4 regions of the Streptomyces sp. Je 1-369 genome follow, and region 4 is predicted to be linked to each of the others. Evidence: riboswitches for the same ligand, from Rfam matches in the RefSeq annotation. Region 4 holds a riboswitch; each other region holds the start of a gene.
The links. A riboswitch is a leader RNA that binds a small molecule or an ion and turns the genes downstream of it on or off. The one in region 4 is predicted to bind cobalamin.
Positions count from the first base shown of each region.

Region 1: another riboswitch for cobalamin. It lies ahead of NOO62_RS26695 (ribonucleoside-diphosphate reductase subunit alpha); the one in region 4 lies ahead of cobN (cobaltochelatase subunit CobN).
Region 2: another riboswitch for cobalamin. It lies ahead of metE (5-methyltetrahydropteroyltriglutamate--homocysteine S-methyltransferase); the one in region 4 lies ahead of cobN (cobaltochelatase subunit CobN).
Region 3: another riboswitch for cobalamin. It lies ahead of NOO62_RS15350 (ABC transporter substrate-binding protein); the one in region 4 lies ahead of cobN (cobaltochelatase subunit CobN).

Region 1 is NZ_CP101750.1:5,827,289-5,833,036, forward strand. Features, by position in the region: gene NOO62_RS26690 (ribonucleotide-diphosphate reductase subunit beta) at 1-105, opposite strand, end outside; gene NOO62_RS26695 (ribonucleoside-diphosphate reductase subunit alpha) at 105-2,525, opposite strand; cobalamin riboswitch at 2,656-2,792, opposite strand; gene mctP (monocarboxylate uptake permease MctP) at 2,886-4,532, opposite strand; gene NOO62_RS26705 (DUF3311 domain-containing protein) at 4,529-4,798, opposite strand; gene NOO62_RS26710 (YbdD/YjiX family protein) at 4,909-5,085, opposite strand; gene NOO62_RS26715 (carbon starvation CstA family protein) at 5,103-5,748, opposite strand, start outside.
Region 2 is NZ_CP101750.1:8,266,615-8,272,362, reverse strand. Features, by position in the region: partial or broken gene NOO62_RS36530 (malate synthase) at 1-906, shown strand, start outside; cobalamin riboswitch at 1,098-1,317, shown strand; gene metE (5-methyltetrahydropteroyltriglutamate--homocysteine S-methyltransferase) at 1,481-3,805, shown strand; gene NOO62_RS36520 (hypothetical protein) at 4,018-4,434, shown strand; gene NOO62_RS36515 (MarR family winged helix-turn-helix transcriptional regulator) at 4,435-4,968, opposite strand; gene NOO62_RS36510 (alpha/beta fold hydrolase) at 5,050-5,748, shown strand, end outside.
Region 3 is NZ_CP101750.1:3,368,603-3,374,350, reverse strand. Features, by position in the region: gene NOO62_RS15375 (nicotinate phosphoribosyltransferase) at 1-430, opposite strand, end outside; gene clpS (ATP-dependent Clp protease adapter ClpS) at 522-836, shown strand; gene NOO62_RS15365 (DUF2017 domain-containing protein) at 876-1,478, shown strand; gene NOO62_RS15360 (amino acid permease) at 1,851-3,350, shown strand; gene NOO62_RS15355 (M67 family metallopeptidase) at 3,436-3,858, shown strand; cobalamin riboswitch at 3,822-3,984, shown strand; gene NOO62_RS15350 (ABC transporter substrate-binding protein) at 4,028-4,999, shown strand; gene NOO62_RS15345 (FecCD family ABC transporter permease) at 5,005-5,748, shown strand, end outside.
Region 4 is NZ_CP101750.1:6,711,588-6,717,335, forward strand. Features, by position in the region: gene NOO62_RS30285 (amidohydrolase) at 1-827, shown strand, start outside; gene cobN (cobaltochelatase subunit CobN) at 856-4,485, opposite strand; cobalamin riboswitch at 4,519-4,655, opposite strand; gene NOO62_RS30295 (cobalamin biosynthesis protein CobG) at 4,761-5,748, shown strand, end outside.

The sequences.
Region 1 (5,748 bases), 880 kb from region 4:
CGCGTCCCGGTAGCGCTCGTAGAAGTCGGGATAGCGCATGGGGCGCAGGGTCAGCTCGAAGCCCGGGTCGAGGAGGTTCTTCTCGCTGTTCGTGGTGGAGCTCATTACTGGCAGGCCTCGCAGGACTCGGGGTTTTCCAGGGAGCAGGCGACGGCGTCGGGGTCGGTCACCTGCTGGGGGACGGGGACGGGGGCGGGGGCGGTGGGCGCGGCGTTCGAACCGCCGGCGGCGCGGGCGATGCGCGTCGCGGGGCGTGAGCGCAGGTAGTACGTGGTCTTCAGGCCGCGCTGCCAGGCGTACGCGTACATCGAGGAGAGCTTGCCGATGGTCGGCGTCTCCAGGAAGAGGTTCAGCGACTGCGCTTGGTCGAGGAACGGGGTGCGGTCGGCGGCCATGTCGATCAGGCCGCGCTGCGGGATCTCCCACGCCGTGCGGTACAGGGCGCGGACGTCCGCGGGCACCCAGTCGAAGCCCTGCACCGAGCCGTTGGACTCGCGCAGCGCCTCACGGGTCTTCGCGTCCCACAGGCCGTGCCGCTTCAGCTCCTCCACCAGGTAGCCGTTGACCTGGAGGAACTCGCCTGACAGCGTCTCGCGCTTGAAGAGGTTGGAGACCTGCGGCTCGATGCACTCGTAGACACCGGCGATGGACGCGATGGTCGCGGTCGGTGCGATGGCGAGGAGCAGCGAGTTGCGCATGCCGGTCGCGGCGATGCGCTCCCGCAGCGCCGCCCAGCGCTCCGGCCATGTCAGGTCGACGCCGTAGTGGTCGGGGTGCAGGACGCCACGCGCGGTGCGGGTCTTCTCCCAGGCGGGGAGCGGGCCGTGGCGCTGGGCGAGGTCGGCGGAGGCCTCGTACGACGCGAGCATGATGCGCTCGGCGATGCGGGTGGACAGGGCGCGCGCCTCGGGGGAGTCGAAAGCCAGCTTCAGCTGGAAGAAGACGTCCTGGAGGCCCATCGCGCCGAGGCCCACGGGGCGCCACTTGGCGTTGGAGCGCCCGGCCTGCTCGGTCGGGTAGAAGTTGATGTCGACGACGCGGTCGAGGAAGGTCACCGCGGTGCGGACGGTGGCGTCGAGCCGCTCCCAGTCGATGTCCTGCGCGGCCGGGTCGACGAACGCGCCGAGGTTGACCGAGCCGAGGTTGCAGACGGCCGTCTCCCCGTCGTCCGTCACCTCCAGGATCTCCGTGCACAGGTTGGAGGAGTGGACGGTGTGGCCGGGCTCCGCCGTCTGGTTGGCGGTGCGGTTGGCGGCGTCCTTGAAGGTCATCCAGCCGTTGCCGGTCTGCGCGAGGGTGCGCATCATGCGGCCGTACAGGTCCCGGGCCGACATGCTCTTCTTGGCGAGCCCGGCGGCCTCCGCCTTGCGGTAGGCGGCGTCGAACGCGTCGCCCCACAGGTCGACGAGCTCCGGCACGTCGGAGGGCGAGAACAGCGACCACGGCTGGTCGGCGGCGACCCGGCGCATGAACTCGTCGGGGATCCAGTGCGCGAGGTTGAGGTTGTGCGTGCGGCGCGCGTCCTCACCGGTGTTGTCGCGCAGCTCCAGGAACTCCTCGATGTCGGAGTGCCAGGTCTCCAGGTAGACCGCGGCCGCGCCCTTGCGCCGCCCGCCCTGGTTCACCGCGGCGACGGAGGCGTCCAGCGTCTTCAGGAACGGCACGATGCCGTTGGAGTGCCCGTTCGTGCCGCGGATCAGCGAACCGCGGGAGCGGATGCGGGAGTACGAGAGTCCGATGCCGCCCGCGTGCTTCGAGAGCCGTGCGACCTGGTGGTAGCGGTCGTAGATCGAGTCGAGCTCGTCCTGCGGGGAGTCGAGGAGGTAGCAGGACGACATCTGCGGGTGGCGGGTGCCGGAGTTGAAGAGCGTCGGCGAGGACGGCAGGTAGTCGAGGCGGCTCATCAGGCCGTACAGCGCGGCGACCTCGTCGACGGCGCGGGCACTCTCGTCCTCGGCGAGACCGCCGGCCACGCGCAGCATGAAGTGCTGCGGGGTCTCGATGACCTGGCGGGTGATCGGGTGGCGCAGCAGGTAGCGGCTGTGCAGGGTGCGCAGCCCGAAGTAGCCGAAGCGGAAGTCGGCGCCGTCGGCGAGCGCGGTGTCCACGAGCGCGTCGAGGCGGGCCGCGTGGGCGCCCACGAAGTCGGCGGTGCGGTCGGCGATCAGGCCCTCGCGGTGGCCGACGGCGATCGACTCGGTGAAGGAGCGCACGCCCTGCGAGGCGGCCTCGGCGGCGATGGAGAGCGAGAGCAGCCTGGCGGCGAGCTTCGAGTACGCGGGGTCCTCGGAGATGAGCCCCGCGGCCGCCTCGGTGGCGAGGGTCCGCAGCTCCGCCTCGTCGGCCCGGGCCGAACGGCCGCGCAGCGCGGCGGCGGCCACCCGGCCGGGGTCGGCGTCGGGGAGGTCGGCGGTGAGGTCGGTCAGGGTGCGCAGCAGCGCGGTCCCCGGCGCGTCGGTACCCTCAGCGCTTTCGGTGGGCTGCGGTGCCAGCGCTGTCGCAGGTTCGGCAGGCGCGATGGTCACGTGGGGCTCTCCCTCGCTCGGCTCTGGGCCTGGAGGAGGGGATGGCACACACGGGCGCACCCGGGCAGGGCGGCGTACCGCGTCCACCGGCCCATTCCACGAGGCCCGGACGGTCGGCACCCGGGCCGGACGGCACGGGTGCACTGCCGGCAGGTCTTCGGACTCCGCGTACGACAAATGCGTACACGTCTACCGTTGCGGGACAGTTCCGGACTTGCACCGGATTCCCCTGCGGCGACAGCGAGCACGAGCATACATCTTGTGCTGGCTCTGGGTGGCAGCCCCATATCTTGTGTCGGAGAGCACGAGAACGGGCCGCCGGATTCCTCCGGCGGCCCGTAGGTCGTACGCAGGGAAGGGTCAGTGCCCGCCCGGCGCCCCCACGGTGGCCGGGGGCAGTTCCTCGATGACGCCGGGGTCGCCCGCGTCCGCCGTGTAGTCCCCGGGCGACGTCTCGTCGATGCCCTCGGGGGCCTTCAGGGCCTTCAGGACGAAGGTCATGACCACGGTCACGACGACGTTCAGGACGAACGCGGTGAGGCCGATGTAGCCGATCTCGCCGATGCCGGGGATCTCGTCGGACGAGCCGCCGAAGTGCTTCTGCGTCGGCGAGGCGACGCCGTACGCGGCGACCGTTCCGTAGACCATGCCGACCGCCCAGCCCGCGAGCAGCGCCCAGCGGTGGAACCACCGCGTGAACAGGCCGCCGACCAGCGCGGGCATCGTCTGCAGGATCCAGATGCCGCCGAGCAGCTGGAAGTTGATCGCGACCGTTTTGTCCATGGTCAGGACGAAGGCGAGCGCGCCCACCTTCACCAGGAGCGAGACCAGCTTGGAGACCCTGGTCTCCTGCGCGGGTGTCGCGTCCGGCTTGATGAAGTCCTTGTAGATGTTCCTCGTGAAGAGATTCGCGGCCGCGATCGACATGATCGCCGCGGGCACGAGCGCGCCGATGCCGATGGCGGCGAAGGCGACGCCGGTGAACCAGTCGGGGAACATGTTCTCGAACAGCTGGGGGATGGCCAGCTGGCCGTTCTCGACCTTGACCCCGGCCGCGATCGCCATGAAGCCGAGCAGTGCGAGCAGGCCCAGCATCAGCGAGTAGAGCGGCAGGATCGTGGTGTTCTTGCGGATCACGTTGCGGCTCTTGGAGGAGAGCGTCGCCGTGATCGAGTGCGGGTACATGAACAGCGCGAGCGCGGAGCCGAGCGCGAGCGTGGCGTACGTCCACTGCCCGGCCTCACCGGGTGCGAGCCCCGCGACGGGCTTGCCCGCGGCGTCGTTCGCCGCCGAGAACTTATCGTTCGCCGCCTGGAAGATCTCGTCGAAGCCACCGAGCTTGATCGGGATGTAGATGATCGCGACGGCGATGACGAGATAGATCAGACCGTCCTTCACGAACGCGATCAGCGCGGGCGCGCGCAGACCCGACGAGTAGGTGTACGCGGCGAGCACCGCGAACGCGATCAGCAGCGGCAGGTCCTTGATGAACCAGTTGGTGTCGGGACCGCCGCCGACCCCCATGACGTCGAGGACGGCCTGGATGCCCACCAGCTGGAGCGCGATGTACGGCATCGTGGCGAGGATGCCGGTGACGGCGACCGCCAGCGAGAGCCCCTTGGAGCCGAAGCGCCCGCGCACGAAGTCGGAGGTGGTCACGTAGCCGTGCTTGTGCGAGACCGACCACAGGCGCGGCAGGAAGGTGAAGATCAGCGGGTAGACGAGGATCGTGTACGGCACGGCGAAGAAGCCGGCCGCGCCCGCCGCGTAGATCGCCGCCGGGACGGCCACGAACGTGTAGGCGGTGTACAGGTCGCCGCCGAGCAGGAACCAGGTGACCCAGGTGCCGAACGAGCGGCCGCCGAGGCCCCATTCGTCGAGGCTCTGCTCGTTCTCCGCCTTGCGCCAGTTGGCGGCGAGGAAGCCCATGACGGTGACGGCGAGGAAGAAGAAGATGAAGACGCCGAGTGCGACGCCGTTGACGCCGCCCGATGCGAGTGTGGTCACTTTCCGGCACCCCCATGGGCCTGCTCGGCCTTGCGGGCGCGCTGGTCACGCTGCCACAGCTGGTACGCGATCATCGTGAGCGCCGTCGAGATGAGCACCCAGAGCATCTGGTACCAGTAGAAGAACGGGATGCCGATGAAGGTCGGGTCGATCTTCGCGTACGACCCCACCCAGAGCATTGCCACGAAGGGCGCGACGAGGCAGGCTGCGATGACCACACGGACCGGCGTCACCACCGGTCTGTTCACTTCAGGCGCATCTGACATATCGCGGCTCCGTTCCCTCACTTATCCCATGCTTAACGTGCGGGAAATCTAAGCCACAGTCTCGCTGTATGGAACCCCCGTCCGGATAACGGACGTGACAAGTTGCCTGTTCAGCAGCAGCGGAACCCTTGGCGGGGGTCTGACTCCGCCCGGTCTGTCCGCATGCGTTCAAATGCGCGGCGGCTGGGAACAGTTGCCGCCGGATGCTCCTTGCGCACGTGCGCCACATACCGGTCGTACGCCGACTCGTCGGTCAGCTCATGGACGTACCACCGCATCCACCGCATCCCGCGCAGCACCCAGGTCACGGCGCCACCTCCCGTCGCTCCGTCCGCCTCTCCTCCTGCTTCTCCTCCCGGGTCGCGAAGAGCCCGGCCGGAGCGGTCAACTTCGACTCCACGTACGGCGCTTCGCTCAGCCGCGAGGCCACGGGGTTGCGGACGTGCTTGATGCAGATCCGTGCCGCGTCCAGGATGACGACGACGATGAGCAGCGCGAGCGCCGCCGAAAGGACACCGTCCACCGTGGAGTTGGTGACGACGGTGTGCATGTCGTCCATGGTCTTGGCGGGCGGCAGGATCTTGCCCTCGTCGATGGCGTCCTGGTAGTTGGCGCGCTGCTGGAAGAAGCCGACGCGCGGATCGCTGGAGAACACCTTCTGCCAGCTCGCGGTGAGCGTCACCGTCGCGTCCCAGGCGAGCGGAATCCCCGTGATCCAGGCCCACTTGAGGCGCCCGGACTTCACGAGCAGCGTGGTGCAGACGGCGAGGGCGACGGCGGCGAGGAGCTGGTTGGCGATGCCGAAGATCGGGAAGAGCTGGTTGATCCCGCCGAGCGGCTCGTGCACGCCGACCCACAGGAAGTAACCCCAGAGGCCGGTGACGACGGCGCTGGTGAACACGAGCCCCGGCTTCCAGCTCATCCGACGGAACGGTTTGTAGATGTTCCCG
Region 2 (5,748 bases), 1.6 Mb from region 4:
CTCACCCGCCCCATCCGCGTCCTCGCCCCACCCTCCCCGCCCGGACACCGCCACGACGAGATCCTCACCCCGGCCGCCCTGGACTTCGTCGGCCGACTGGCCGCCCTCTTCGGCGAGCGGCGCGATGAGCTGCTGAAGGAACGGCGCCGCCAGGCCCTGCGGCTCGCGGCGGGCACGCCGCTCGACTTCCCCCTCGTCACCTCCGCCGTGCGCGACGACCCGACCTGGCACGTCGCCCCTCCGGCCCCCGGCCTCACCGACCGCCGCGTGGAGATCACAGGTCCGCCGGACCGCCGTATGACGGTCAACGCGCTCAACTCGGGGGCGCGGGTGTGGATGGCCGACTTCGAGGACGCCACCTCTCCGACCTGGGACAACGTGATCGGCGGGCAGCTGAACCTGCTGGACGCCATCGAGCGGCGCATCGACTTCACCGCTCCCGAGGGCAAGGAGTACCGGCTCGCCGACCGCGACCGGCTCGCCACGATCGTGGTCCGCCCGCGCGGCTGGCACCTGTCCGAGGAGCACCTGGAGTACGACGGCGAGCCCGTGCCCGCCTCCCTCGTCGACTTCGGCCTGTACTTCTTCCACTGCGCGCGGCGCCAGATCGACGCGGGTCACGGCCCGTACTTCTACCTGCCCAAGCTGGAGAACCGCTACGAGGCACGCCTGTGGAACAACGTCTTCGTCGCCGCGCAGGAGCTTTTGGGCATCCCCCGCGGAACGGTCCGTGCCACCGTCCTCATCGAGACGATCACGGCCGCCGTGCAGATGGAGGAGATCCTCTTCGAGCTCCGCGAGCACAGTTCGGGGCTCAACGCCGGTCGCTGGGACTACCTGTTCAGCCTCATCAAGACCTTCGGGCACCGCACGGACTTCCTGCTGCGTGAGCGCACCCGACCGACCCGATGACCTGGGCTGAGGGGCCCGGAGGCGGCCGCCCGCCGAGGGGGCGGGCGGTCGTCCGCGCGGACGGGCGGGAGGCAGCGGAGTGTGCCGCCTTCCCGCCCGCCCCGTGTGCGAAGCACATCGCGCACGTGTTCCACCTCACCTTGCGATTGCCGGGCACGGCCCGGCTCGTCGGCGGACGGCGCCGTAAGGTGATCAGTGCAGCTGGTTCGCCCCGTCCGCCAGACGGGAGCGTCGCAAGAGGGAACCCGGTGGGAATCCGGGACTGCCCCGCAGCGGTGAGCGGGAACGACCGCCGTCACATGCACTGGGACCGACGAACGGTCCTGGGAAGCGACGGCCAGTAGGTGTCCTCCCCGGAGGACGTGCCCGCGAGTCCGAAGACCTGCCCGCTGTCCGTGCCCGAACCATTCGTGCGCGGATATCCCGGTGACCTCGTGGGCGGGTCGGCGAACACATCTGACGGACGGCCGCGCCCGACGCGCGTACCCGGGCCGTCCGGTGCGTCACCCCTTCGCGCTCTCGTCCCGTCGCCGGGATCTCAGGGATTCATCTCGCGAAGGAGATCTCCGTGACCACCAGGACCGCAGCCGCGGCAGCACGGGCCACCGTGTACGGCTACCCCCGCCAGGGCCCGAACCGTGAACTGAAGAAGGCCGTCGAGGGCTACTGGAAGGGCCGCGTCACCGCCGACGCCCTCCGCGCCGCCGCCGCCGACCTCCGCCGCGCCAACTGGCGCGAGCTCGCCGACGCCGGCATGGGCGAAGTCCCCACCGGCGACTTCTCGTACTACGACCACGTCCTGGACACCACCGTCATGGTGGGCGCGATCCCGGAGCGGCACCGCGCCGCGGCCGACGCGGACGCCCTCGACGGCTACTTCGCCATGGCGCGCGGCACGCAGGACGTGGCGCCGCTCGAGATGACGAAGTGGTTCGACACCAACTATCACTATCTGGTACCGGAGTTGGGTCCGGGCACGGTGTTCACCGCCGACTCGTCCAAGCAGGTGGCCGAGTTCAAGGAGGCCCGTGCGCTGGGGCTGACGGCGCGGCCCGTGCTCGTCGGGCCGGTCACGTACCTCCTGCTGGCCAAGCCCGCGCCCGGGGTCGCCGCCGACTTCGACCCGCTGACACTCCTCGACCGGCTGCTTCCCGTGTACGCGGAGGTCCTCGCCGACCTGCGCGCGGCGGGCGCCGAATGGATCCAGCTGGACGAGCCCGCCCTCGTCCAGGACCGCACGGCCGCCGACCTCAACGCGGCCGAGCGCGCCTACCGTGACCTCGGCGCCCTCACCGACCGGCCCAAGCTGCTCGTCGCGTCGTACTTCGACCGGCTCGGCGACGCACTCCCCGTACTCGCCAAGGCTCCGGTCGAGGGTCTCGCCCTCGACTTCACCGGGGCGGCCGCCGCCAACCTCGAAGCGCTGGCCTCCGTGGGCGGACTGCCCGGCAAGCGTCTGGTCGCCGGTGTCGTCAACGGCCGCAACATCTGGGTCAACGATATGGAGAAGTCCCTGGCCATCCTCGGCACCCTGCTCGGCCTCGCCGAGCGGGTCGACGTGGCCGCGTCCTGCTCCCTCCTCCACGTCCCCATCGACACGGGCCTCGAACGGGACATCGAGCCACAGATCCTGCGCTGGCTGGCCTTCGCCCGCCAGAAGACGGGCGAGATCGTGACGCTCGCCCGCGGCCTGGCCCGCGGCACCCACACGATCTCCACCCAACTCGCCGCGAACCGCGCCGACCTGGCCTCCCGGGCGGGCTCCCCCATCACCCGCGACCCGGCCGTCCGCGCCCGCACCGGCGCCGTCACGGACGCCGACGCACGGCGCTCCCAGCCGTATGCGGAGCGGGCCGCCGCCCAGCGCACCGCGCTCGGCCTGCCGCTGCTGCCGACGACGACCATCGGGTCGTTCCCGCAGACCGGTGAACTGCGCACGGCCCGCGCCGACCTGCGGGCCGGGCGGATCGACGGCGCCGGGTACGAGGAGCGCATCAAGGCCGAGATCCAGGAGGTGATCTCGTTCCAGGAGAAGACGGGCATCGACGTCCTGGTGCACGGCGAGCCCGAGCGCAACGACATGGTGCAGTACTTCGCCGAGCAGCTCACCGGCTACCTCGCCACGCAGCACGGCTGGGTCCAGTCGTACGGCACCCGCTATGTGCGCCCGCCGATCCTCGCCGGTGACATCTCCCGCCCCGAACCGATGACGGTGCGCTGGACGACGTACGCGCAGTCCCTGACCGGCCGTCCCGTCAAGGGCATGCTCACCGGCCCGGTCACCATGCTCGCCTGGTCCTTCGTCCGTGACGACCAGCCGCTCGGCGACACCGCACGCCAGGTCGCCCTCGCCTTGCGCGACGAGGTCGACGACCTGGAGGCGGCGGGCACTTCGGTCATCCAGGTCGACGAGCCCGCCCTGCGCGAGACGCTGCCCCTGCGCGCCGCCGACCACCCCGCCTATCTGGCCTGGGCCACCGAGTCCTTCCGCCTCACCACGAGCGGGGTACGGCCGGACACCCAGATCCACACCCACATGTGCTACGCGGAGTTCGGCGACATCGTCCAGGCCATCGACGACCTCGACGCCGACGTCATCAGCCTGGAGGCCGCCCGCTCCCACATGCAGGTCGCCCGCGAGCTCGCCGCCCACGGCTATCCGCGCGAGGCGGGCCCCGGCGTGTACGACATCCACTCGCCGCGCGTCCCCGGCGCCGAGGAGGCCGCCGCCCTGCTGCGCGAGGGACTCGAAGCGATCCCCGCCGAACGGCTCTGGGTCAACCCCGACTGCGGTCTGAAGACGCGTGGTTGGCCGGAGACCCGCTCCTCGCTGGAGAACCTGGTCGCGGCGGCCAGGACGGTCCGCGAGGAAATCGGGACGAGCACGTCCTGACGCGTGTGACGAGCACGCCCGTACGGGTGTGATGAGCACGTCCTGACGGGTGTGTGCGGCGCTGCGGTTCGAACCGGAGCCGCGGCACACACCCGTACACACCTGTGGCTCGTAACGCTCACTCATGCCGCTTCGCGCTCTGCGTCGCGTTGCACCGTGCAAGGATGCGTCCACCCGAGCTGTACTCCGCGCCTCCCCCAAGGCCCCGCCTCATGAGACAAGTCCCCTCGCTCATGTTCGTCCTGTACGTGGCCTGCGCCGTGTGCAAGGCACATATCGCGCACCTCGAGTTCACCCCTCCCGGCGCGCATCCCGTGAGCATGCCGCGCTGGGACGCGATGGGCCGGGCCGCCTACGCCGCGTCCAGAGACCACTCGCTCTGGTGGTTCACCGTGGAGAGCGAGGCATACACGAACGGCGCGGGTGAGAACGTTTCGGACGACGACGCGGACCGCTGCCGAAGAGCCTTCCGCTATCCGCGCACCTTCGGCCGCGTCCACACGGCAGGCCTCAAGGGGGACGCGGGTTTCTGCGCGCGGTGCGACGTCCCCTACTGCGCCCGGCACTGGCGCCGCGAGGAGACGGGCGACGAGGGCACGACGCTCTGTCCGCTGGGCCACCGGCGCTGATCAGGCCCCGCGGCCGGCCGTCGCCTCGGCCCAGCCGAGCGGCTGTGGCGTCCGGCCGTCCGCGTCCGCCACCTGCGGTTCACCGCCTGCTTCGTTGAACGCGGTCAACGCCGCCACCAGCGCCCCGCGTTGCTCGGGAGCGAGCCGTTCGACGATGGCCGTGACCTCTTCCCGGCGCCGGGCGGTGACGGTCTCGACGGTCCGCCGCCCCTCCTCGGTGACCTGGAGCGACGTCTCACGCCGGTCGTGAGGGTTCACCTGCCGGTCGGCCAGCCCCATCGCGATGAGCCGGTCCACCATCCGCATGGCGGTCGACGGCGCCACCTGCAGATGCTCGGCGAGCGTGACCAGTTTCGTGGCGCCCCGCGTCGACAGGACGACGAGCATGCGGAACTGAGGGAGCGTCACTCGTTCCTCGACCTGCGCCAGGGATCGCGCCGACACGGCGATGAGCAGCCTCGACGCCGTCAGGACCGCTCGGGTCACCGCCTCGACGTCGTCCACGTCCTCACGACACTTCCCGGGTTCGGCCATGTGTCCTTTCTACTCCTTCCCGGCGGGTACCCGTCCGCCCCCTACGGTGACCGGGACACCGGTTGAGGCACAGGAGGCCATGTGTTCGACGACTTCGAGCTGACGTGGTGCGAGGGCGACGGCGTGCGACTGCGGGTCCGGCACGGAGGGGCCGGGCCCGCGGTGCTGCTCCTGCACGGTCACCCTCGTACCCACGTGACGTGGCATCGAGTCGCCCCGCTGCTGGTCACGGCCGGCTATACGGTCGTCTGCCCGGACCTGCGGGGCTACGGCGGCTCCGAGAAGCCGCCGACCGACGAGCGGCACAGTCCGTACTCCAAGCGCGCCATGGCACGTGACTGCCTCGCGGTGATGCGCGGACTCGGGCACGAACGGTTCGCCGTGGTGGGGCACGACCGGGGCGCGTACGTGGCGTCGCGCCTCACCCTGGACCACCCGGAGTCCGTGTCCGCCCTGAGCGTCCTCGACGCCGTCCCCATCGGCGAGGCACTGCGGCGCTGCGACGCGACGTTCGCCGCGCGATGGTGGCACTGGTTCTTCCTCGGCCAGACCGACAAGTGCGCCGAACGCGTCATCGACGCCGACCCCGACGCCTGGTACAGGGCCGGCCCCGAGCAGATGGGTGCCGACGCGTACGAGGACTACCGGCGCGCCATCCACGACCCGGCCACCGTGCACGCCATGTGCGAGGACTACCGGGCGGGCCTCGGCGTCGACCGGGAGCACGACGACGCCGACCGGCGGACCGGTCGGCGCATCGAGTGTCCTCTGCAGGTGCTG
Region 3 (5,748 bases), 3.3 Mb from region 4:
AGTCGTGGTTGAGGATGGAGAGGATCACCGTCTCCAGGAGCACGCACTCCGCGAAGGACCCCTCGACGCGCAGGATCGGCGAGCCGGGGAAGTAGACCTCGCCCTCGGGGTAGCCCCAGATGTCGCCGCTGAAGCGGTAGCCGGAGAGCCATTCGAGGGTCGCCTCGTCGACGATGTTCCGCTCGCGCAGGAAGCCGAGGACGTCGGCGTCGAAGCGGAAGTTCTCCACGGCGTCCAGGACCCGGCCGGTACCGGCCACCACTCCGTAGCGCCGTCCCTCGGGGAGTCTGCGGGTGAAGACCTCGAAGACGGAGCGCCGGTCGCCGGTGCCGGCCCGCAGCGCGGCCTGCAGCATCGTCAGCTCGTACTGGTCCGTGAAGAGCGCTGTCGACGGAACATCCACCGGCAGGCCAAGGTCCGCTGTGTTCATGTGAAGGATGCTACCCCCAATCTCGTCACTCTGACGATTTCGGTGGACGCGCGGGAGGCCGTTTGTGCGAGGGTCCTCTCGGGGTGGCAGCATGGGGCGTGTGAGTACGGCTCCCGCAGAGATCACCCGCCCGGATTCGGACGAAGAGGCGCTCGTCGTCCCCGAGCCGGACGTCCCCTGGATCACCCTCGTGCACAACGACCCGGTCAATTTGATGAGTTACGTGACGTATGTGTTCCAGTCCTACTTCGGGTACTCGAAGGAGAAGGCCACGAAGCTGATGATGGACGTCCACGAGAAGGGGCGCGCGGTCGTCTCCAGCGGCAGCCGCGAGGAGATGGAGCGCGACGTACAGGCCATGCACGGATACGGGCTGTGGGCCACCCTTCAGCAGGACCGCAAGTAGCGGGCCGGAAGCAGCGGACCGGAAGTAGCGACGCATCTGATGCCAGGACAATTCGAAGCGATCCCCGGCGGCGGCGCCGCCGTCGCGCTCGACGAGGTCGAGATCTCGATCATCCGCTCCCTCGCCGTGCAGCTCCTGGAGCTGATCGGGCCGGGTCCCGGCGGCGAGGTCTCCGACGACCCGCTCGCGGAGATCTTCGCCGAGGGGCCGAGCGAGCCGCCCGCCGATCCGGTGATGCAGCGTCTGCTGCCCGACGCGTACGGCGGTCCGGGGAGCGAGAACGGCGCGAGCGACGCGGACGAACTGCGGGCGTATTCGGCGGAATTCCGGCGCTTCACGGAGAACGACCTGCGGGCCAAGAAGCGTGACGACGCCCTGGTCGTCATCCGTTCGCTCGACTCGATGACGGCGTCGGGCGAGGGCGGAGCTGTCCTGAAACTGTCGGTCGAGGAGTCCCAGCGGTGGCTGGCGGCCCTCAACGACCTCCGGCTCGCGATCGGCACGCGCCTCGAAGTGAGCGACGAGGACGACGCCGATCTCCTCTACCGCCTGCCGGACTCCGACCCCCGCAAGCCGATGGTGATGGCCTACCTCTGGCTCGGCGGACTGCAGGAGACGCTGGTCGGGACGTTGCTGGACTGATTCCGGGCAGAAGTTCATGCAGAATGCAGCAAAATTTGTTGTAGTGGACAGGTTCTGCCCGCCCGGAGCGTGGTTCGCTCAGCGGAGCCTCAAATCCGGATAACGATCCCGTCAAGTCATTGCCCTGCTTTGCTCTGTCAAGGGTGCTTTGTCCGCTTCTTCCTGTGGTGTGCGCCACAGGTGGCTCATTCCCTCACTGTTGCCACCGTGATAAATCTTCACGACCGCTCGGTGACGCCACCCATGTCACCGAGGGCGCTTCAGCCGGCAGACCGCCGGTAGCACTCCATCCATATCCGGGGGGATCAGGACCTGATCCGCAGCCACAACGCAGATGTGCGGGCGCGGATCAGCATGGAGAAAGGCGTCACCATGACCTCAGTGCAGGTCGAAGAGCACCACGACGGGCACGACGGCAATGGGGTCGTGCACGGCTCGTCCGGCGAGGGCGAGGGATACCAGCGCGGGCTCGGAGCCCGACAGATCCAGATGATCGCGATCGGCGGTGCCATCGGCACCGGCCTGTTCCTCGGCGCGGGCAAGGCCATCCACAAGGCCGGACCGAGCCTCATCCTGGCGTACGCCATCGCGGGCCTCGTCATCTTCTTCATCATGCGGGCGCTCGGCGAGCTCCTCATGTACCGGCCCGTGTCCGGCTCCTTCTCGGAGTACGCACGCGAGTTCATGGGCCCGTTCTTCGGATTCGTGACCGGCTGGACGTACTGGCTCTTCTGGGTCGTCACCGGCATCACCGAAGTCACCGCGGCCGCCCAGTACATGCAGTACTGGACCCACGACTCATTCCCGCAATGGGCCTACGCGCTGGTCTTCACCGTCATCCTGTACGGCGCGAACCTCATCTCCGTGAAGCTCTTCGGCGAGCTCGAGTTCTGGTTCTCGATGGTCAAGGTCACCGCCATCATCGGCATGATCCTGATCTGCGTCGGCATCCTCACCATCGGCTTCTCCGACGCCGGTGACACCGCCACCGTGGCCCACCTGTGGAACCAGGGCGGTTTCTTCCCCAACGGCATCGGCTCCACGCTGATGACCCTGCAGATCGTGATGTTCGCCTTCCTCGCCGTCGAGCTCGTCGGCGTCACCGCGGGCGAGTCCAAGGACCCGAAGACCGTCCTGCCCAAGGCCATCAACACCGTGCCGTGGCGCATCGCCGTCTTCTACGTCGGCGCCCTCATCATGATCCTGTCGGTCGTCCCGTGGACCTCCTTCAAGCCCGGCGTCTCACCGTTCGTCGCCGCCTTCGAGGAGATGGGCCTCGGCGTCGGCGCCGCCATCGTGAACTTCGTGGTCCTCACCGCCGCGCTCTCCTCCTGCAACTCCGGCATGTACTCCACCGGCCGCATGCTGCGCGACCTGGCGATGAACGGCCAGGGCCCCAAGTTCTTCACCAAGCTCACGAAGAACGGCCTGCCGCTGATCGGCACCACGGCCTCCGCCGCGTTCATGCTGGTCGGCGTCTGGATCAACTACCAGTGGCCGGGCGAGGCGTTCAACTACGTCGTCTCCTTCGCCACCATCTCCGGCATGTGGGCCTGGATCATGATCCTGGCCTGCCAGATCCGCTACCGTCGCAAGGCCGACCGCGGCGAGCTGCCGCAGTCCACCTTCCGCGCCCCGGGAGCCCCGTACACCAGCTGGTTCGCCCTGCTCTTCATCGGCATGGTCATCGTGATGATGGGCATCGACAAGGACGCGCGTATCTCCCTGTACGCCGCTCCGGTCTGGGCCGCGATCCTGACCGTGTCGTACCTGGTGCTCAAGAGCCGCAACCCGCAGGCCGCGGCCTTCAACAAGCGGAAGGTCGGCGTCTCCGGCGAGTCCTCCTCGGACGACTCCCTCTCCAAGGACTGAGGCTCCCCAAGGCCCCCGTCCAGCATTCGGGCCCGCCCGTACCACACTTCGGTACGCGCGGGCCCCTCTGCTTATCCTGGCTGCCATGCTGACCATCACCCAGGCCCTCCACGACCAGATCGTCGCGCACGCGCGCCAGGACCACCCCGACGAGGCGTGCGGCGTGGTCGCGGGCCCGGAGGGCACCGGGCGCCCCGAGCGGTTCATCCCGATGCTGAACGCCGCACGGTCGCCCACGTTCTACGAGTTCGACTCGGGTGACCTGCTCAAGCTCTACCGCGAGATGGACGACCGCGACGAGGAGCCGGTGATCGTCTACCACTCGCACACCGCGACCGAGGCGTACCCCTCGCGCACCGACATCACCTACGCCAACGAGCCCGGCGCGCACTACGTCCTGGTCTCCACCGCGGACACCGACGACGCGGGCCCCTTCCAGTTCCGCTCGTACCGGATCGTGAACGGCGAGGTCACCGAAGAAGAGGTAAAGGTCGTCGAGGCATACTGAGCTTTACTCATGAGGGCGGCAGGACCCAGGAAGCCGGTGCGAACCCGGCACGGTCCCGCCACTGTGACCCCACCCCGACACCGGGGCCGGGGGAGTCAGGAACTGACCTGCCGCCCTTCTCCACGCAACGCAGGGGACGCGGAAATCCCCTGAAGGAGGAAGTTCAGCCATGTCCCGCCGTCACACCGGCATACGCGCCCTCGCCGCCGCGGCCCTGCTCGTCCCGCTCGCCGCGTGCTCCTCGTCGGACGCAGGCGGTGACACCGAGCCCGCCGCCAAGGCCGCCGGATTCCCGTACACCGTCACCAACTGCGGTGTGCGAACGACGTACGACGCACCCCCGAAGCGCGCCGTCACCATGAACCAGCACACCACCGAAGTGATGCTGGAACTCGGCCTCAAGGACCACCTCACCGGCACGGCCTACCTCGACGACAAGGTCCTGCCCAAGTATGAGAAGGCGTACGACTCCGTGCCCGTCGTCGCCAAGGAGTACCCCTCCTACGAGAAGCTGCTCGCCGCCAACCCCGACTTCGTCTACGGCGGCTACGCGAGCGCCTTCCTCGCGGGCGACGGCCGCAGCCGCTCCGCGCTCGCCAAGTCCGGCATCAAGAGCCGCCTCAACGTGGAGGGCTGCGCCAAGAAGCCCGTCTCCATGGACGACGTCTACCGCGAGGTCCGCGAGGTCGGCTCCACCTTCGGGGTGCGGGCCCGCGCGGACCGGTGGGTCAGCGGCGCACAGCGCGCACTCGCCGCCACCGCCGAGAAGACCAAGGGCAGGAAACCCCTCTCCGTCTTCGTCTACGACAGCGGCGACAAGACCGCGTTCACGGCGGGCGGCCGCGGCATCGGCAACGACATCATCAAGCGGGCGGGCGGCCGCAACGTCTTCGCCCACGTGGACAAGTCCTTCAGCGACGCGTCCTGGGAGTCCGTCGTGAAGAACAAGCCCGAGACCATCCTCATCCTCGACTACGGCGCCACGACCGTCGCCCAGAAGAAGAAGCGCCTCCTCGACGACCCCGCCCTCCAGGACGTCCCCGCCATCAAGAACAAGAGCTTCGCCGTGCTGCCCCTGTCGGACATGGTCACAGGAGTACGAGCACCCGAGGCGGTGAGGAAGCTGGCGGCGCAGCTGTGAAGCGCATGCGCTACGCCACCGTCATCACCACGCTCTGCGCGGCCCTCGCGGTGGCCGTCATGGCAGGGGTGGCCCTCGGCTCCGTCCGCATCCCGACCGCCGACGTCCTGGAGATCCTCACGGGACGCGCGGGCCCCTCCCCGTTCCGCACCATCGTCCTGGACGTCCGGCTCCCGCGGGTCATCCTCGGAGCCACCGTCGGAGCCGGCCTCGCCGTCATCGGCACCGTCCTCCAGGCCCTCGTCCGCAACCCCCTCGCCGACCCGTTCCTGCTCGGCGTCTCCTCCGGCGCCTCCGTCGGCGCGGTCTGCGCGATCGTCCTCGGCTCCGTCTTCGGCCTCGGCGCCGCCCTGTCGACCACCGTCACCATCCCGGCCGCCTCCTTCGCGGGCGCCCTGATCTCCCTGATCCTCGTCTACGCCCTCGCACGCGGCGGCAGCGGCAGCTTCGCCACCGGCCGACTGATCCTCGCGGGCGTCGCCGTCTCGTACATCCTCACCGCCCTGACCAGCCTCATCCTGGTCACCGCCGACAGCGCCGACCACCTCAAGGAAGTCCTGTACTGGACACTCGGCGGCCTCGGCACCGCCCGCTGGGACATGCTCGCCCTGCCCTGCGTCACCCTCGTCATCGGCACGGCCCTCCTCATGTCCATGGCCCGCCCCCTCGACCTGCTCCTCGCGGGCGAGGAGGGCGCCACCGTCCTCGGCCTCGACGCCGCCCGCTTCCGCGCCGGCGTCTTCGTCCTC
Region 4 (5,748 bases):
TCGCGAAGGGCGCGCAGGCGATGGTCGGGGACGACTTCTACGCGCGGTTCGGTGTGCCGGACGTCGTGCTCGGGCAGCACGTCGCGCCGCTGCCCGCGGGGATGATCGGCGCGCACCCGGGGCCCGCCTTCGCGGCGACCGACTCCCTGCGCGTGCGGATGTTCGGCAAGGGCGCGCACGGTTCGCGGCCCGAGGCGTCGATCGACCCCGTGGTGATGGCCGCCGCGACGGTGCTGCGGCTGCAGACGATCGTGTCCCGGGAGATCTCGGGCGCCGAGACGGCCGTGGTGACCGTCGGCTCGCTCCAGGCGGGCACGAAGGACAACATCATTCCCGACGAGGCCGAGCTGAAGATCAACATCCGGTCGTACACGCCCGAGGTCCGTACGAAGGTCCTCGCCGCCGTCGAACGCATCGTCAAGGGCGAGGCGGCCACGGCGGGCGCGGAGCGGGAGCCCGAGATCACGGAGATCGACTCGTTCCCCGTGCTCGACAACGACGCCGACGCGGTGGCGAGGACGATGGCCGCAGTCGGCGCGGTGATCGGCGAGAACCGTGTCTTCGATCCCGGACCGGTCACCGGCAGCGAGGACGTCGGGTACTTCGCGACCTCCGCCGACCGCGAAGTGCCCCTCTGCTACTGGCTGTTCGGCGGCGCCGATCCCGCGGAGGTCGCCGTGGCCCAGCAGGCGGGGACCTTCGAGCGGGACATCCCCTCCAACCACTCGCCGTTCTTCGCCCCGGTGATCGAGCCGACCCTCACCACCGGGGTCACGGCGCTGACGGCGGGCGCGCTGGCGTGGCTGGGCGGCCGACCGTCGCGGTGACGGCCGGCCTCAGGGGGCCGACGGGGGCTCAGCCCTCGTCGCCGCCGTCCTCCAGGTTGCCCTCGGTCTCCAGGTACGCCTGCCGCAGCGCTTCCAGCACCGCCGGGTCCGGCTTCGCCCACATGCCGCGCGACTCCGCCTCCAGGAGGCGCTCCGCGATGCCGTGCAGGGCCCACGGGTTGGCCTTCTGGAGGAACTCGCGGTTGGTCGGGTCCAGGACGTACGTCTCGGTGAGCTTGTCGTACATCCAGTCGGCGACGACGCCCGTCGTGGCGTCGTACCCGAACAAGTAGTCCACGGTCGCGGCGAGTTCGAAGGCACCCTTGTAGCCGTGGCGGCGCATCGCCTCGATCCACTTCGGGTTGACCACACGCGCACGGAAGACGCGGCTGGTCTCCTCGACGAGCGTGCGGGTGCGGACCGTCTCGGGGCGGGTCGAGTCGCCGATGTACGCCTCCGGGGCCGTGCCCCGCAGCGCGCGCACGGTCGCCACCATGCCGCCGTGGTACTGGAAGTAGTCGTCCGAGTCCGCGATGTCGTGCTCGCGGGTGTCCGTGTTCTTCGCGGCCACCGCGATGCGCTTGTAGGCCGTCTCCATCTCGGCGCGCGCCGGGCGGCCTTCGAGACCGCGGCCGTACGCGTAACCGCCCCACACCGTGTAGACCTCGGCGAGGTCCGCGTCGGTGCGCCAGTCGCGGGAGTCGATGAGCTGGAGCAGACCCGCGCCGTACGTGCCGGGGCGCGAACCGAAGATGCGGGTGGTGGCCCGGCGCTCGTCGCCGTGCTCGGCGAGGTCGGCCTGGGCGTGGGCGCGCACGTAGTTGCGGTCGGCGGGCTCGTCCAGGGAGGCGGCGAGCCGCACCGCGTCGTCGAGCAGGCCGATCGTGTGCGGGAACGCGTCGCGGAAGAAGCCCGAGATGCGCAGCGTCACGTCGATGCGCGGGCGGCCCAGCTCCTCGTACGGGATGGCCTCGAGGCCCGTCACACGGCGGGACGCGTCGTCCCAGACCGGGCGGATGCCGAGCAGCGCCATCGCTTCGGCGACGTCGTCGCCCGCGGTGCGCATCGCGCTCGTGCCCCACAGGGACAGGCCCACGGAGGTCGGGTACGTGCCGTCGTTGTCCTGCGTGTACCGCTCCACGAGAGAGTCGGCGAGCGCCTGGCCCGTCTCCCACGCCAGGCGGGAGGGGACGGCCTTCGGGTCGACCGAGTAGAAGTTGCGGCCGGTCGGCAGGACGTTGACCAGGCCGCGCAGCGGCGATCCGGACGGGCCCGCGGGGACGAAGCCGCCGTTCAGGGCGTGCACGGCGTGGTCGAGCTCGGCGGTGGTCGCCGCGAGGCGCGGCACGACCTCGCGGGCCGCGAACTCCAGGATCGCGGCGACCTGCTCGCCGTGGTCCGCGGCCACGGAGGCCACGGCCGCCGGGTCCCAGTCCGCGTCGTCCATCGCCTGGACCAGCGCGCGCGCCGTGGCCTCGGCCTCGTCGGCCGTCACACGCGTCGCTGCCGACTCGTCGAGGCCGAGGGCCTCCCGCAGACCCGGCAGCGCGGTCGTGCCGCCCCAGATCTGGCGGGCGCGCAGCACCGCGAGGACGAGGTTGACGCGGTCGGCGCCGGCCGGCGGGTTGCCGAGGACGTGCAGACCGTCGCGGATCTGCATGTCCTTGATCTCGCAGAGCCAGCCGTCGACGTGGAGCAGGAAGTCGTCGAAGCCGTCGTCGTCCGGGCGCTGTTCGAGGCCCAGGTCGTGGTCGAGCTTCGCAGCCTGGATGAGCGTCCAGATCTGCGCGCGGATCGCCGGGAGCTTCGCCGGGTCCATGGAGCTGATCTGCGCGTACTCGTCGAGGAGCTGCTCCAGGCGCGCGATGTCGCCGTAGGAGTCGGCGCGCGCCATCGGCGGCACCAGGTGGTCGATGAGCGTGGCGTGGACGCGGCGCTTGGCCTGCGTGCCCTCGCCCGGGTCGTTGACCAGGAAGGGGTAGACCAGCGGCAGGTCCCCGAGCGCGGCGTCGGGACCGCAGGCCGCCGAGAGGCCCGCGTTCTTGCCGGGCAGCCACTCCAGGTTGCCGTGCTTGCCGAGGTGGATCATCGCGTCCGCGCCGAAGCCGTTGTCGGCGGCGGGCGCCGCGATCCACCGGTACGCCGCCAAGTAGTGGTGCGACGGCGGCAGATCGGGGTCGTGGTAGATCGCGATGGGGTTCTCGCCGAAGCCGCGCGGCGGCTGGATGAGGATGAGCAGGTTCTCGCGGCGCAGCGCCGCGAGGACGATGTCGCCCTCCGGGTCGCCGCCCTGGCCCACGCGGGACCGGTCGAGGAACATCTCGCCGGGCGGCGGGCCCCAGTGCTGCTCGACGGAGTCGCGCAGCTCCTGCGGCAGCGTCGCGTACCACCGTTTGTAGTCGGCGGCGGGGATGCGCACCGGGTTGGCGGCGAGCTGCTCCTCGGTGAGCCAGTCCTGGTCGTGGCCGCCCGCGTCGATGAGCGCGCGGATCAGCTCGTCGCCGTCGCCGGAGACCAGACCGGGGATGTCGGCCTCGGGGCCGAAGTCGTACCCCTCGGCGCGGAGTCGGCGCAGCAGCTCGACGGCGGACGCCGGGGTGTCAAGGCCGACCGCGTTGCCGATGCGGGAGTGCTTCGTCGGGTACGCGGAAAGCACCAGGGCGAGGCGCTTGTCGGCGGCCGGGATGTGCTTGAGGCGTGCGTGGCGTACGGCGATACCGGCGACGCGGGCCGCGCGCTCGGCGTCGGCGACGTACGCGGGAAGGCCGTCCTCGTCGATCTCCTTGAAGGAGAAGGGGACGGTGATGAGGCGGCCGTCGAACTCCGGCACCGCGATCTGGCTCGCGGCGTCGAGCGGCGAGACGCCCTCGTCGTTCTCCTCCCAGGCCGAGCGCGACCCGGTCAGGCAGAGCGCCTGGAGGATCGGCACGTCGAGGCCGGTCAGCGCGCCCGCGTCCCACGACTCGTCGTCACCGCCCGCGGAGGCCTCGGCGGGCTTGGTGCCGCCGGCCGCGAGGACGGTGGTCACGATGGCGTCGGCGGCGCGCAGCTCCTCGATGAGCTCGGGCTCGGGGGCGCGCAGCGACGCCACGTACAGCGGCAGCGCCCGGGCGCCCGCGTCCTCGATCGCGCCGCACAGCGCGTCCACGAACGCGGTGTTGCCGCTCATGTGGTGGGCGCGGTAGTAGAGCACCGCGACGGTCGGACCCTCGACGCCGACGCGGGCGGTGCGCTCCAGCGGGCCCCACGACGGGGCGGGGGCCGGCGGCTCGAAGCCGTGGCCGGTGAGCAGCACGGTGTCGGAGAGGAAGCGGGCCAGCTGCTCCAGGTTCGCGGGACCGCCGTGCGCCAGGTAGGCGTGCGACTCCGCGGCGATGCCGACGGGCACGGTCGAGGAGGCCATGAGCTGGGCGTCGGGTGCCTGTTCGCCGGTGAGCACGACCACGGGGAGGCCGGTGGCGATGAGCTGGTCAAGGCCGTCCTGCCAGGCGCGGACGCCGCCGAGGAGGCGTACGACGACGAGGTCGATGCCGTCGAGCAGCGCGGGGAGCTCCCCGAGGTCGAGGCGGGACGGGTTGGCGAACCGGTAGTCGACCGGGCCTCCCGCCGCGCGGGCGCTGAGCAGGTCGGTGTCGGAGGTCGACAACAGCAGAAGCATGCGGGCGCAGGCCTTCCTCGGGGTGTCCGCGCCCCGGGTGGTCGTATGGACGGCAGGAGTTCCTGGCTCGCCCCACGGGTGGGGCTCACAGTGGCGGGACCGCGCCGGATTCACACCGGGCTTCCTCCCTCGGGTCCTGGTGGACCCACGCCGTCGCTGGCGTCGACGGACTTCGTAGCCCGCCGCCTGCATAGTAAGTCCTGCCCGCGCTCCGCGGTGCGGCCACCTGCCAGGACGGTCCGGCTCGGGAGGCGACCGGCCGGATCCGCGTGGGTATGCTCGCCGCCATGCCGCCCACCCCAGCACCCTCCTCAGACCAGGGCGAATCCCCCATACGTGACCGGGGCGACGCCTGCCCCGGAGCTCTGCGCCTGCACCGCGCCGACGACGGCCTCCTGGCTCGACTCCGGCTGCCCGGCGGGCTTCTGACGGGGCGTCAGGTGGCGGTTCTGGGGGCCGCCGCGGAGCGTTTGGCCGACGGGAATCTCAGCATCACCTCACGCGGCAACGTCGAGCTGCGCGGCCTCGGCGACGCGTGCGGCGGCGAACTCTCCGCGCTGCTCGCGGACGCGGGCCTGCTCCCCTCCGAACGGCACGAACGCGTCCGGAACGTGCTGGCGTCCCCCCTCGCGGGAACCGACGGATTCGGCCGCGCCGACGTCCAGTTGTGGGCCCGCGAGCTGGACGGACTCCTCTGCGCGGAGCAGTGGACGACGGCCCTCTCCGGCCGTTTCCTCTTCGTCCTCGACGACGGTCGGGGGGACGTGGCCGGACTCGGCGGCGATGTGACCTTGATCGCAGAATCGGGCGGGACGGTGGTGGTCGGAGTGGGGGACCTCGCCTTCCGGGTCGCCGGAGCCGACGCCCCGCGTGCGGCGCTCGCCGGGGCGGGAGCGTTTCTCGCCGCGGCGGCCGATGCGGGGAACGGGGCTTGGCGGGTGGGGGAGCTGCCCGTCGGCCGGGCCATCGACCTGGCTGGGGCACTGGAGGGGGCGGGGATCGGGGCGGTGCGGGTCGGGCCGGGGGCTGTGGGCTCGGGTGGTTCGGCGGGGCCGGGGGCTGTGGGCTCGGGTGGTTCGGCGGGCCCGGGTGGTCCGCCGCCGCCCGGTGTCATCGGGCGTGCCGTCTCCGTGCACGCCCCGCTCGGGCGCGTCAGCGTCGGGCAGTGGCGGGCCCTGCTGCCGCTGCCCGCGGACGAGCTCCGCGTCACCCCGTGGCGCGGCTTCGTGCTTCCCGGCTTTGCTGACGAGGGGAGCGCCCGGA